Regions from separate parts of the Streptomyces sp. NPDC093568 genome, predicted to be linked through region 1. Evidence: riboswitches for the same ligand, from Rfam matches in the RefSeq annotation. Region 1 holds a riboswitch; the other holds the start of a gene.
What was found. A riboswitch is a leader RNA that binds a small molecule or an ion and turns the genes downstream of it on or off. The one in region 1 is predicted to bind cyclic di-AMP.

Region 1 (5,066 bases):
CCGGCAACTCCGGCAACTCGACGGGCCCGCACCTGCACTTCGAGGTACGCCCCGGCGGCGGCTCGGCGATAGACCCGCTGTCCTGGCTGCGCAGCCACGGCCTCGACCCGTCGTAAGCGACGCAGCCGAGAAGCCGCCCACCGCAGGTGAGCGACAAGTCACCCCTCCTCCAAGCCCCCACCCTCAGCGGGGGCGCCCGCCCGTGAGCGCTACAGCTTCTCCACGGGCGCGTACCGCAGCAGCAGCCGCTTCGGCTTGGTGTCCCCGAAGTCGATCGTCGCCTCGGCGTTCGCGCCCGTGCCCTTCACACCCGTCACCGTGCCGAGCCCGAACTGGTCGTGCGTGACACGGTCGCCGACCGCCAGCTGGACGACCGGCTTCTCCGAGGTGCGACGCGTGGCGAAGCCGGACGCGCCCGACGCCGAGGAACGCGAGCGGGACGACGACAGCGAGGCGGCGACCCCGGACACGGGCCCGGAGGAGACCGGCGCGGTCGCCCCCGTCCGCTTCCAGTCGACGTGCGCCGCCGGGATCTCCTCCAGGAAGCGGGACGGCGGGTTGTACGAAGGCTGCCCCCACGCACTCCGCATCGACGACCGCGTCAGATACAGGCGCTCACGCGCGCGCGTGATGCCGACGTACGCCAGCCGCCGCTCCTCCTCCAGCTCCTTGTTCTGGCCGAGGGCGCGCATGTGCGGGAAGACGCCGTCCTCCATGCCGGTGAGGAAGACGACCGGGAACTCCAGGCCCTTGGCGGTGTGCAGGGTCATCAGGGTGATGACACCGGAGCCGTCCTCCTCCTCGTCCGGGATCTGGTCGGAGTCGGCGACCAGCGCGACCCGCTCCAGGAAGTCCGCGAGCCCGGCCGCGGCCTCGCCCTCGCCCGACTCCTGCTCGAACTCCAGGGCGACGGCCGCGAGTTCCTGAAGGTTCTCGATACGGGTCTCGTCCTGAGGATCCGTGGAAGCCTGCAACTCGGCGAGATAGCCGGTCCGTTCAAGGACCGCCTCCAGCACCGTCGCCGGCCCCGCGCCCGACTCGACGATCGTACGGAGCTCCTCCATCAGCGTGTTGAACCGCTTGACGGCATTGGTCGACCGCGCGGCCATGCCGTACGCCTCGTCCACGCGACGCAGCGCCTGCGGGAAGCTGATCTTCTCCCGCTGCGACAGGGCGTCGATCATCGCCTCGGCACGGTCACCGATGCCCCGCTTGGGCACATTCAGAATGCGCCGCAGCGGCACGGAGTCCTCGGGGTTGGCCAGCACCCGCAGATAGGCGAGAACATCCCGGACCTCCTTGCGCTCATAGAACCGAACCCCGCCGACGACCTTGTAGGGCAGCCCGACGCGGATGAAGACTTCCTCGAAGACACGGGACTGGGCATTGGTCCGGTAGAAGACGGCGACGTCGCCGGCCTTCGCGTCGCCCGCGTCCGTCAGTCGGTCTATCTCGTCGGCGACGAACTGCGCCTCGTCGTGCTCGGTGTCCGCGACATAGCCGGTGATGCGCGCGCCCGCGCCCGCGTTGGTCCACAGGTTCTTGGGGCGGCGGGACTCGTTGCGCTCGATGACGGCGTTGGCGGCGGTCAGGATCGTCTGCGTGGAGCGGTAGTTCTGCTCCAGCAGGATCGTCGTCGCGTCCGGGTAGTCCTCCTCGAACTGGAGGATGTTTCGGATGGTGGCGCCCCGGAACGCATAGATGGACTGGTCGGCGTCACCCACCACACACAGCTCGGCGGGCAGAAGATCGTACTCACTGGGCGGCACGTCGACGGGGTGCTCGCTGGTCCCGACGAGCTCGCGCACAAGCGCGTACTGCGCGTGGTTGGTGTCCTGGTACTCGTCCACCAGGACATGGCGGAACCGACGGCGGTAGTGCTCGGCGACATCGGGGAAGGCGCGCAGCAGATTGACCGTCGTCATGATCAGGTCGTCGAAGTCGAGAGCGTTGGCCTCCCGCAACCGCGACTGGTACAGGGCGTAGGCCTGCGCCAGGGTCTTCTCGAAGCCGTCCGTCGCCTGTGCGGCGAAGTCCTCCTCGTCGATCAGCTCGTTCTTCAGGTTGCTGATCTTGGCGCTGAAGGACTTGGGCGGGTACCGCTTGGGATCAAGATCCAGATCCCGGCACACGAGCGCCATCAACCGCTTGCTGTCAGCGGCGTCGTAGATCGAGAAGGAAGACGTGAACCCGAGCTTCTTGCTCTCCCTCCTCAAAATGCGCACGCAAGCGCTGTGGAAGGTCATCACCCACATCGCGTTCGCACGCGGGCCGACGAGCTGCTCGACGCGCTCCTTCATCTCGCCCGCGGCCTTGTTGGTGAAGGTGATCGCGAGGATCTGCCCCGGATGCACCTGCCGCTCGGCCAGCAGGTGGGCGATGCGGTGGGTGAGCACACGCGTCTTGCCGGAGCCCGCCCCGGCCACGATGAGCAGCGGGGTGCCGGAGTGGACGACGGCGGCGCGCTGGTTGTCGTTCAGCCCTTCCAGCAGCGCGGCGGCGTCGATGACCGGCCGCGGGGCACCGTCGCGGTAGTGGCCGTCCCGGTCCGGCGGCACGTCGAACTTCCCCCCGAACAGATCGTCCGGAACCGGTTCCGGAGCGTGATCGTCCTCGGGCGGCGGCGGGTGCTCTTCCTCATGGGCCCGAGGGGCCTGGAGGTCCGCCAGGAAGCTGTCGTCAAAGAGGCTGCTCATCGCTCTCCGAGTCTAGGCCGCCCCACTGACAGCCCGCCGCCGCCCCGGAAACATCACCCATTCCGAATCCCAACGATCTTCCACGCCACCCGCCCTCACCCCCCGCGACCAGGCCTTTACGCGCCGCGACCACCAGGTCAGGCCTGTCACATCACCCAACAAACAAGACAGAACCCGCAACCCCCCGGAGATCCACACAGACCGTCCCACAATCACCCCAAACAACCACCCCCGACGCTAACTGACTCCAAGGTCACGAAAATGTATCGGGCATATCGAACATCAACCTTCACAGACGCCACACGAGTTGGCTACCGTGCCGGGCAGGCCGTACGACCCCCACCGGCGAACGACGCCGGGCCGCGCGGCCTCCGCCGAGTCCGGCGTCACGACGACCGGAGCCGGGGACCCACCGAACTTGGGGTGAATCGGCCCGACTTCCCTTCCCGGGACGGCCGTAGGGCAACCCTTCCGAACCACCCGCCCGAACCCGACAGCTAACTCGGTAGGCGGAGCATGGAAGGAGTCGCCTCCCTTGGCGTCGCACCGCAAGTCGCGTCCCGCCGGTACGCGCGTAGCAGGCATACGCACCCCTGCCCTCGCCACGGCCGCCCTCACATCCGTGGCCCTGCTGTCCCAGACGGCCAACGCCAGCCCGTCGACGGACGACAAGCCCAGCCTCGAAGAGGTCGAGAAGAAGGTCGACGACCTCTACCGCCAGGCGGAGACGGCGACCGAGAAGTACAACGCGGCCAAGGAGAAGACCGCGAAGCAGCGCAAGCGCGTCGACACCCTCCTCGACGACGTCGCCCAGCGCACCCAGAAGCTCAACGAGGCCCGCGAGGAACTCGGCCGCAACGCCGCCGCCCAGTACCGCACCGGCGCGGCGGCCCCCGACACGGCGACCTTCCTGCTCGCGGACACCCCGCAGGACTACTTCGACCAGTCCCAGCTGATGGGCCGCATGACGGACCGTCAGAAGGAATCGGTCGACGAGTACTTCACCGAGCAGTCCGCGACGATGAAGAAGCGCCAGGAGGCCACCGAGAGCCTTCAGACGCTCACCGACTCGCAGAACGACCTCCAGAGCGCCAAGACCACCGTCCAGCAGAAGCTCTCCGCCGCACGCGAACTTCTCTCGAAGCTGACGGCGGAGGAGAAGGCCCGCCTCGCCGAGATCGAGAGGCGCAAGCAGGAGGAGGCCGCGCGCAAGGCGGCCGAACTGGCCCGGCAGCAGGCGGAGGCCGAGCGCCAGCGCGAGGAAGCCGCCGCAGCCGCCGCAGCCGCCCAGCAGCAGGAGAGCGCCGAGACCCCGTCCGACTCGGGCACCTCAGACTCCTCCTCGGACAGCTCCTACGCCACCAAGGCCGAGAAGGCCCTGGCCTTCGCCCGCTCCCAGATCGGCAAGCCGTACGTCTGGGGCGCCACCGGCCCGGACTCCTACGACTGCTCCGGCCTCACCCAGGCCGCCTGGAAGGCCGCCGGCGTGGACATCCCGCGCGTCACCTACGACCAGGTCAACGCCGGCACCACAGTCTCCCTCGCCAATGCCCAGCCCGGCGACCTGGTCTTCTTCTACGACGACATCACCCACGTGGGCATCTACATCGGCAACGGCATGATGATCCACGCCCCGAAGCCGGGCGCGTACGTCCGCGAGGAGTCGATCTACTACGACGGCGAGTCGTCGATCCACAGCGTGGTCCGCCCCGCCTGACCGACCACGCACACACACGACGTCGAGAGGGCACCCCAACGGCGCCGCACCCGCGTACGGCGGGAAGGGGACGTGCCGGGGGGTGTCCGCCCGCAGTGGCCGGCGTCAAGAAACAGCACAACCGCCCCAACCCCAACCGCCGGTCCGAGGACGGACACCCCCCCGCCCCGGCCCCCCCCCCCCCCCCCCCCCCCCCCCCCGGCGGGCCCCCCCCCCCCCCCCCCCCCCACGGCCCCGACCCACCCCCGCCCCGCAGGCGCTAGAGGCACCCCCACCGAGCCCGCCCATGCGCCGCAGGCATCAAGGCGCACCCCCTGCCCCGCGCGCCCCACTCCCAACCCCCACCCCGCTCCATAGCATCGCCCCATGCCCGCCAGCACCACCCCTCCTCCCTCCCCCCTCCACACCTGGTGGTCGCAGCGACCCCCCGCAGCCGGCGCCGCCGTCATGGCGACCGGCATCATCTCGGTGGCCCTGCACCAGACGGGCTACGAAACCCTCTCCCGCATCGCCCTGGCCCTCGCCTCCGCGGCCTGGCTGGCCCTGGCCGGCGACTTCATCGCCCGGCTCGTCCTGGACCGCCCGAGGTGGCTCAAGGACGCGGCCACCCCAGCCGCCCTGACCGCCGTCGCCGCGACCACAGTCCTCGGCAC
Region 2 (5,066 bases), 220 kb from region 1:
GCTCACGATCCCCTGCGTGTCGCCTCCGGCGTGGCCCGCGTGGTCTGCACGGTCGCTTCCGGCGTGGCCCGCGTGGTCGGCGCGGGCGCTTCCGGCGGCGAAGGCGGGAATCACCGCGGTGGCGACACCACCGGCGGCGGCCACCGCGACAGCGGTGACGATCAGGCTCTTACGGCGCTTCGAGAACGTCGTCTTCATGCCCATGATTCTGTTTTCTCCCCGTAATGCAGCTGACGCCCCCTGCGTCAGCTTCTGGGCATTCATACGGAGGCGATCTTACTTTGGACTCAGTCCAGCATTGTGACCTGCGTCACACGGTTCTTTTCAGCCCAGCCGGCGTTTGAGGACGAGGCCGTTCAGGCCGATGGGGGTCCAGGGGGCGAAGCCCCTTGGAAACCCCTACCCGGCGCGATGCACCACCGCGTCGCACAACTCCATCAACGCCGCCTTGGCATCAAGATCCGGCAAGGGCGCCAGCGCGGCCCGCGCATCCTCCGCGTACCGCACCGTGTCCCGCCGAGCCTGCTCGAGCGCCGGATGCACCCGAAGCTGGGCCAACGCCTCCGCGAGCCGCGCGTCGTCACTCAGATCGGAGTCCAGCAGCTCGCACAGCGCGATGTCCTCGGCCAGCCCCAGCCGCTCGGCCCGCTCCCGCAACCGCAGCACCGGCAGCGTGGGAATGCCCTCACGCAGATCCGTCCCCGGCGTCTTCCCGGACTCCCGCGAGTCGCTCGCGATGTCCAGGACGTCGTCGGCCAGCTGGAAGGCGACCCCGAGCCGCTCTCCGTACTGGGTCAACACGTCTACGACCGTCTCGTCGGCGCCCGACATCATCGCCCCGAACCGGCACGACACCGCCACGAGCGACCCGGTCTTCCCGCTGAGCACATCCAGGTAGTGCTCGATCGGATCCCGGCCGTCCTGCGGCCCCGCCGTCTCCAGGATCTGTCCGGTGACCAGCCGCTCGAACGCCTCGGCCTGCACCCGAACGGCCTCGGGCCCGAGGTCGGCCAGGGTGTGCGAGGCGCGCGCGAAGAGGAAGTCGCCGGTCAGTACGGCGACCGAGTTCCCCCAGCGGGTGTTCGCGCTGTCGACCCCGCGCCGTACCGCCGCCTCGTCCATCACGTCGTCGTGGTAGAGCGTCGCCAGATGGGTGAGCTCGACCACGACGGCCGACGGGACGACCCCCGGCGCGTACGGATCCCCGAACTGGGCGGCGAGCATCACGAGCAGCGGCCGGAACCGCTTCCCACCGGCCCGCACCAGGTGCTGGGCGGCCTCGGTGATGAAGGGGACCTCACTCTTGGTGGCTTCGAGCAATCCCTCCTCGACAGCCGCCAATCCGGCCTGGACATCGGCTTCCAGAGCCTGGTCCCGCACGCTCAGCCCGAACGGCCCGACGACGGTCACGAGGGGTCTCCTGTCTGCTGGTGTCTACTGGCGGTTACACGGTTTGTCGATAGGTCGCTGCCATCACTCAAGTCAGCGTATCCGGTCAGGTTTCGATCACCGATGCCGCCCACCCGTCCACCACGGGCGGTATCGGATCACGGCCGGTATTTTTTTGATCACGTGATAAGGCCGGATATCCATCGACTTATAGGGAAGTAGCGGCCTGTATCCCGAACCGACGCCGCCATCGGATCCGAGAACATGCAGGCCATCCGCGTCCCGGCCCTCGCGGACGCGGCCGCCCGCAGGGGCCTGGGCATGCCGACAAGGCCCACAGACCCCGCCTCCCACGGCCGGGGCCGCGCGCCGGAGGGCGGGGCCCTGATCGTTCGCGGCCACTACGCCATGGCGGTGCCTGCCGCCACCACGACCCCAGGGAGCCCCGGGTCGATCAGCGCGGGCACGGGGCCACCGAAACCGATGGCCGGCACGACCGCGGTGGACGCCGGGCCCGCCGGGCTCGCCGCGAAGCCCGCGAAGGCCGCGAAGGCCGCGGCGCGCCGGCCGCGGCGCACGATGCGTCCGGTCCGCCGACCGGCCGGGGATCCCGCTCATGCACATCCGTATGTCCTCCCCCTGCGAGACGACACATCACGACCCGCGCGCGCCGCTCGATCGTCATGACAACGACGTGCACCGCATGGGAGGTTCCGTCCTCACGGGGGTCGCCGACCCGGCGGCCGGGCAGCCCGGCGCGGAAGTGGGCGAGCAGACCCGCGTGTTGAGGCCGGGAGCTCACCGGCCCCTTCCGGGCCGCACACGGCAATGAGTTGCAAAAAGGGGCATTTCACGACCCCGGCGGCGCGCTCCACCCGGAGGGCGAAGAGGCCCTTTTCCGTCGGACGCGGGAAAAACGGACTCCACGGACAGCCGGTTAAAGGCGAGTTGGAGCCATTGCCCGATTTGCCACTTCTGTGATCACCAGTGAATTGGGTCACTCACCCCCGCCCGCACCCTGGGCCGGGCACACCCCTCCCCGCCTTGCCCCGAACGCAAGTTGAGGCTTGGCAACCGCAAAGGATCAAGCGCCCCATACGCCTCAGACCATGGTCAACCGCACGACAGGTGATTACGGCACTTGTTCCGGGCATGTGCTCTCGCATACGTTCCCGCTCGTCGGGCGGACGCCTAATCCTGCCGCCGCCCGAGTCATCCCCGACGTAACTCACACACGCGCGGCAGGAGCGGGGGACCCAGGTAAGTCGCCGGACCGGACGCCTTGATGGCGCCCGCGCACCGGCTTGGGGTTAAGTCGCACCGTCGCGAGACGGCGCGGCCGGGCATCTCCCGCCCGAACCCGACAGCTCACCTCGCAGGCGCCGGAGAGGAACAGCGCCATGCCCCGAGGCAAGCACCGCCGCCCCCGCACCAACCCGCTCACCCACCGTGCCGTCCTCGCCGGCACCGGCACCGTCGCCCTCGCCCTCCCGCTCCTGAGCGCGACCACCGCAGGTGCCGCGGAGCCCGCCAAGACCTCCACCACGGCCAAGGCCGGCTCGATCACGTACACCACCAAGAAGGGCGACACGCTCTACGGCATCGCGGACCGCTACGACGCCCAGGGCGGCTGGAAGCAGCTCTTCAAGGACAACCGCGAGGTCATCGGCGACAACCCCCGCCTGATCCACCCGGGCGTCGACCTGAAGGTCCGGGCGACCAAGAAGGCGTCAGCGCCGGGCAAGACGGCCGACAAGGCGTCCGCACCCGCCAAGAAGTCCTCCGTCGCCCAGGCCACCCAGACCTCGGTGAAGTCGTACCCGAACAACCTGGACGGCTGGATCCGCAACGCGCTGGACATCATGGCGCAAAACGGAATCCCTGGCTCATACGACGGCATTCACCGCAACATCATGCGCGAGTCGTCCGGCAACCCGCTGGCCATCAACAACTGGGACTCCAACGCCGTGGCGGGCACCCCGTCCAAGGGCCTCCTCCAGGTCATCGACCCCACGTTCGCGGCGTACCACGTGCCGGGCACGGTGTACGACCCCTACGACCCGGTCGCGAACATCGTGGCCGCGTGCAACTACGCGGCCGCGCGCTACGGCTCGATCGACAACGTGAACGGGCCCTACTAGGGAATCGCCCCCGGGACTCCCGGGCCCCCGGGGAAGTAAGCGACTCATCGGCGCATATCGTCCTCTACTGGACGATCACCCTCTACTGGAGATCACCCTCTACTGGACGATATGCGCCAAGCTCCCCGCGAACAGCCTCTCCAGGACGACCGCGATGCCGTCGTCCTCGTTCGACAGGGTGATCTCGTCGGCGACCGCCTTGAGTTCGGGATGCGCGTTGGCCATCGCGACGCCCCGCGCGGCCCAGTCGAACATCGGGATGTCGTTGGGCATGTCACCGAAGGCGATCGTCTCGCGCGGACCGAGCCCGAGATGCTCGGCGGCGAGCGCGAGACCGGTCGCCTTGGTGATGCCGCATGGCTGGAGTTCGACGGTGCCGGGCCCCGACATGGTGACCGTCGCGAGCGAACCGACCACCGCACGCGCCGTCGCCGCCAACTCGTCGTCCGACAGGCTGGGATGGCGTAGCAGCACCTTGCTGATCGGCTCGCACCACAGGTCTCCGCGGCGCCTGACGCGTACGGCGGGCAGGGTCGGGTGCGGCATCAGATACCCGGGCTCGATGAGCGTGAGCCCGTCGACGCCGTCCTGGTCGACGGCGGCGTACACCTGCCCCACCTCGGCCTCGATCTTGCCGAGCGCTGTCTCCGCGAGCTCCCGGTCGAGCGTGACGGACCACAGCAGACGGTCCGCGCCCGCGTCGTACAACTGCGCGCCCTGTCCGCACACCGCGAGCCCCGTACTGCCCAAGTCGTCGAGCAGCGGACGCACTCTGGGCGCCGGCCGTCCCGTCACGACGAGGTGCTGGGCACCGGCCGCCGCCACCCGCGCGAGCGCGTCGACGGTCCGGTCGGAAAGCGTGTCGTCACCGCGGAGCAGCGTCCCGTCCAGGTCAGTGGCGATGAGTGAATATGCGATGGGTGGGGCCATGATCAGAGAATACGGACAGGAGGCCCCATCGACTCGACCTGAACCGGACGGCTGCTGTGTTCACATGCGTTGACACCTGTTCCGGTTCCGCTTCTGCTTCCGCGCCCACAACTGTCCTTTCCCCGTCGCGATTTCACTCCCACGTGGTGCCGGAGCGCGCCTGAGCCGCGCCTGAACCTCCGCCCGCCGTGACGACCTGCTGTTTCTCCGGCACCGGCGACGCGAGGCCGGCACTGCCCAAGACGGGCGCCCCACCCGTAACGTGTGGCCCGACCACATGGCATACGGAGCGGATGAGAGTGAGGCAGCACCCCATGCCCCCCTTCGATCTCCCCGAGGGCGACCCCTTCGGCACACACAACCTTCCGTACGGCGTCTTCTCCCTTCCCGGCTCTGACCCCGCGCGACGGGTCGGCGTCCGGCTCGGCGACCACGTCCTCGACGCGGGCAAGGCGGCCCACGCCCTCGGCTCGCCGTACGCCCCGCTGCTCGCCCAGGACTCCCTGAACGCGCTGCTCGCGGCCGGCCGCACCACCTGGTCCGACGTGCGCCGCGCGGTGACGGCGTGGGTGACGGTGCCCGCGCACCAGGAGACCGTCCGCGACC

Region 2: it holds a riboswitch for cyclic di-AMP, as region 1 does, so the genes downstream of both, ACIRD7_RS28420 (LysM peptidoglycan-binding domain-containing protein) here and ACIRD7_RS27365 (NlpC/P60 family protein) in region 1, are expected to answer to the same signal.

Annotation. Positions count from the first base shown of each region.
Region 1 is NZ_JBIWJD010000007.1:174,703-179,768, forward strand. Features, by position in the region: gene ACIRD7_RS27355 (M23 family metallopeptidase) at 1-116, shown strand, start outside; gene pcrA (DNA helicase PcrA) at 210-2,696, opposite strand; cyclic di-AMP (ydaO/yuaA leader) riboswitch at 3,059-3,223, shown strand; gene ACIRD7_RS27365 (NlpC/P60 family protein) at 3,232-4,413, shown strand; gene ACIRD7_RS27370 (tellurite resistance/C4-dicarboxylate transporter family protein) at 4,780-5,066, shown strand, end outside.
Region 2 is NZ_JBIWJD010000007.1:391,765-396,830, forward strand. Features, by position in the region: gene ACIRD7_RS28405 (CHRD domain-containing protein) at 1-198, opposite strand, end outside; gene ACIRD7_RS28410 (polyprenyl synthetase family protein) at 400-1,410, opposite strand; gene ACIRD7_RS28415 (hypothetical protein) at 1,791-1,967, opposite strand; cyclic di-AMP (ydaO/yuaA leader) riboswitch at 2,599-2,784, shown strand; gene ACIRD7_RS28420 (LysM peptidoglycan-binding domain-containing protein) at 2,790-3,530, shown strand; gene ACIRD7_RS28425 (HAD family hydrolase) at 3,630-4,460, opposite strand; gene fahA (fumarylacetoacetase) at 4,775-5,066, shown strand, end outside.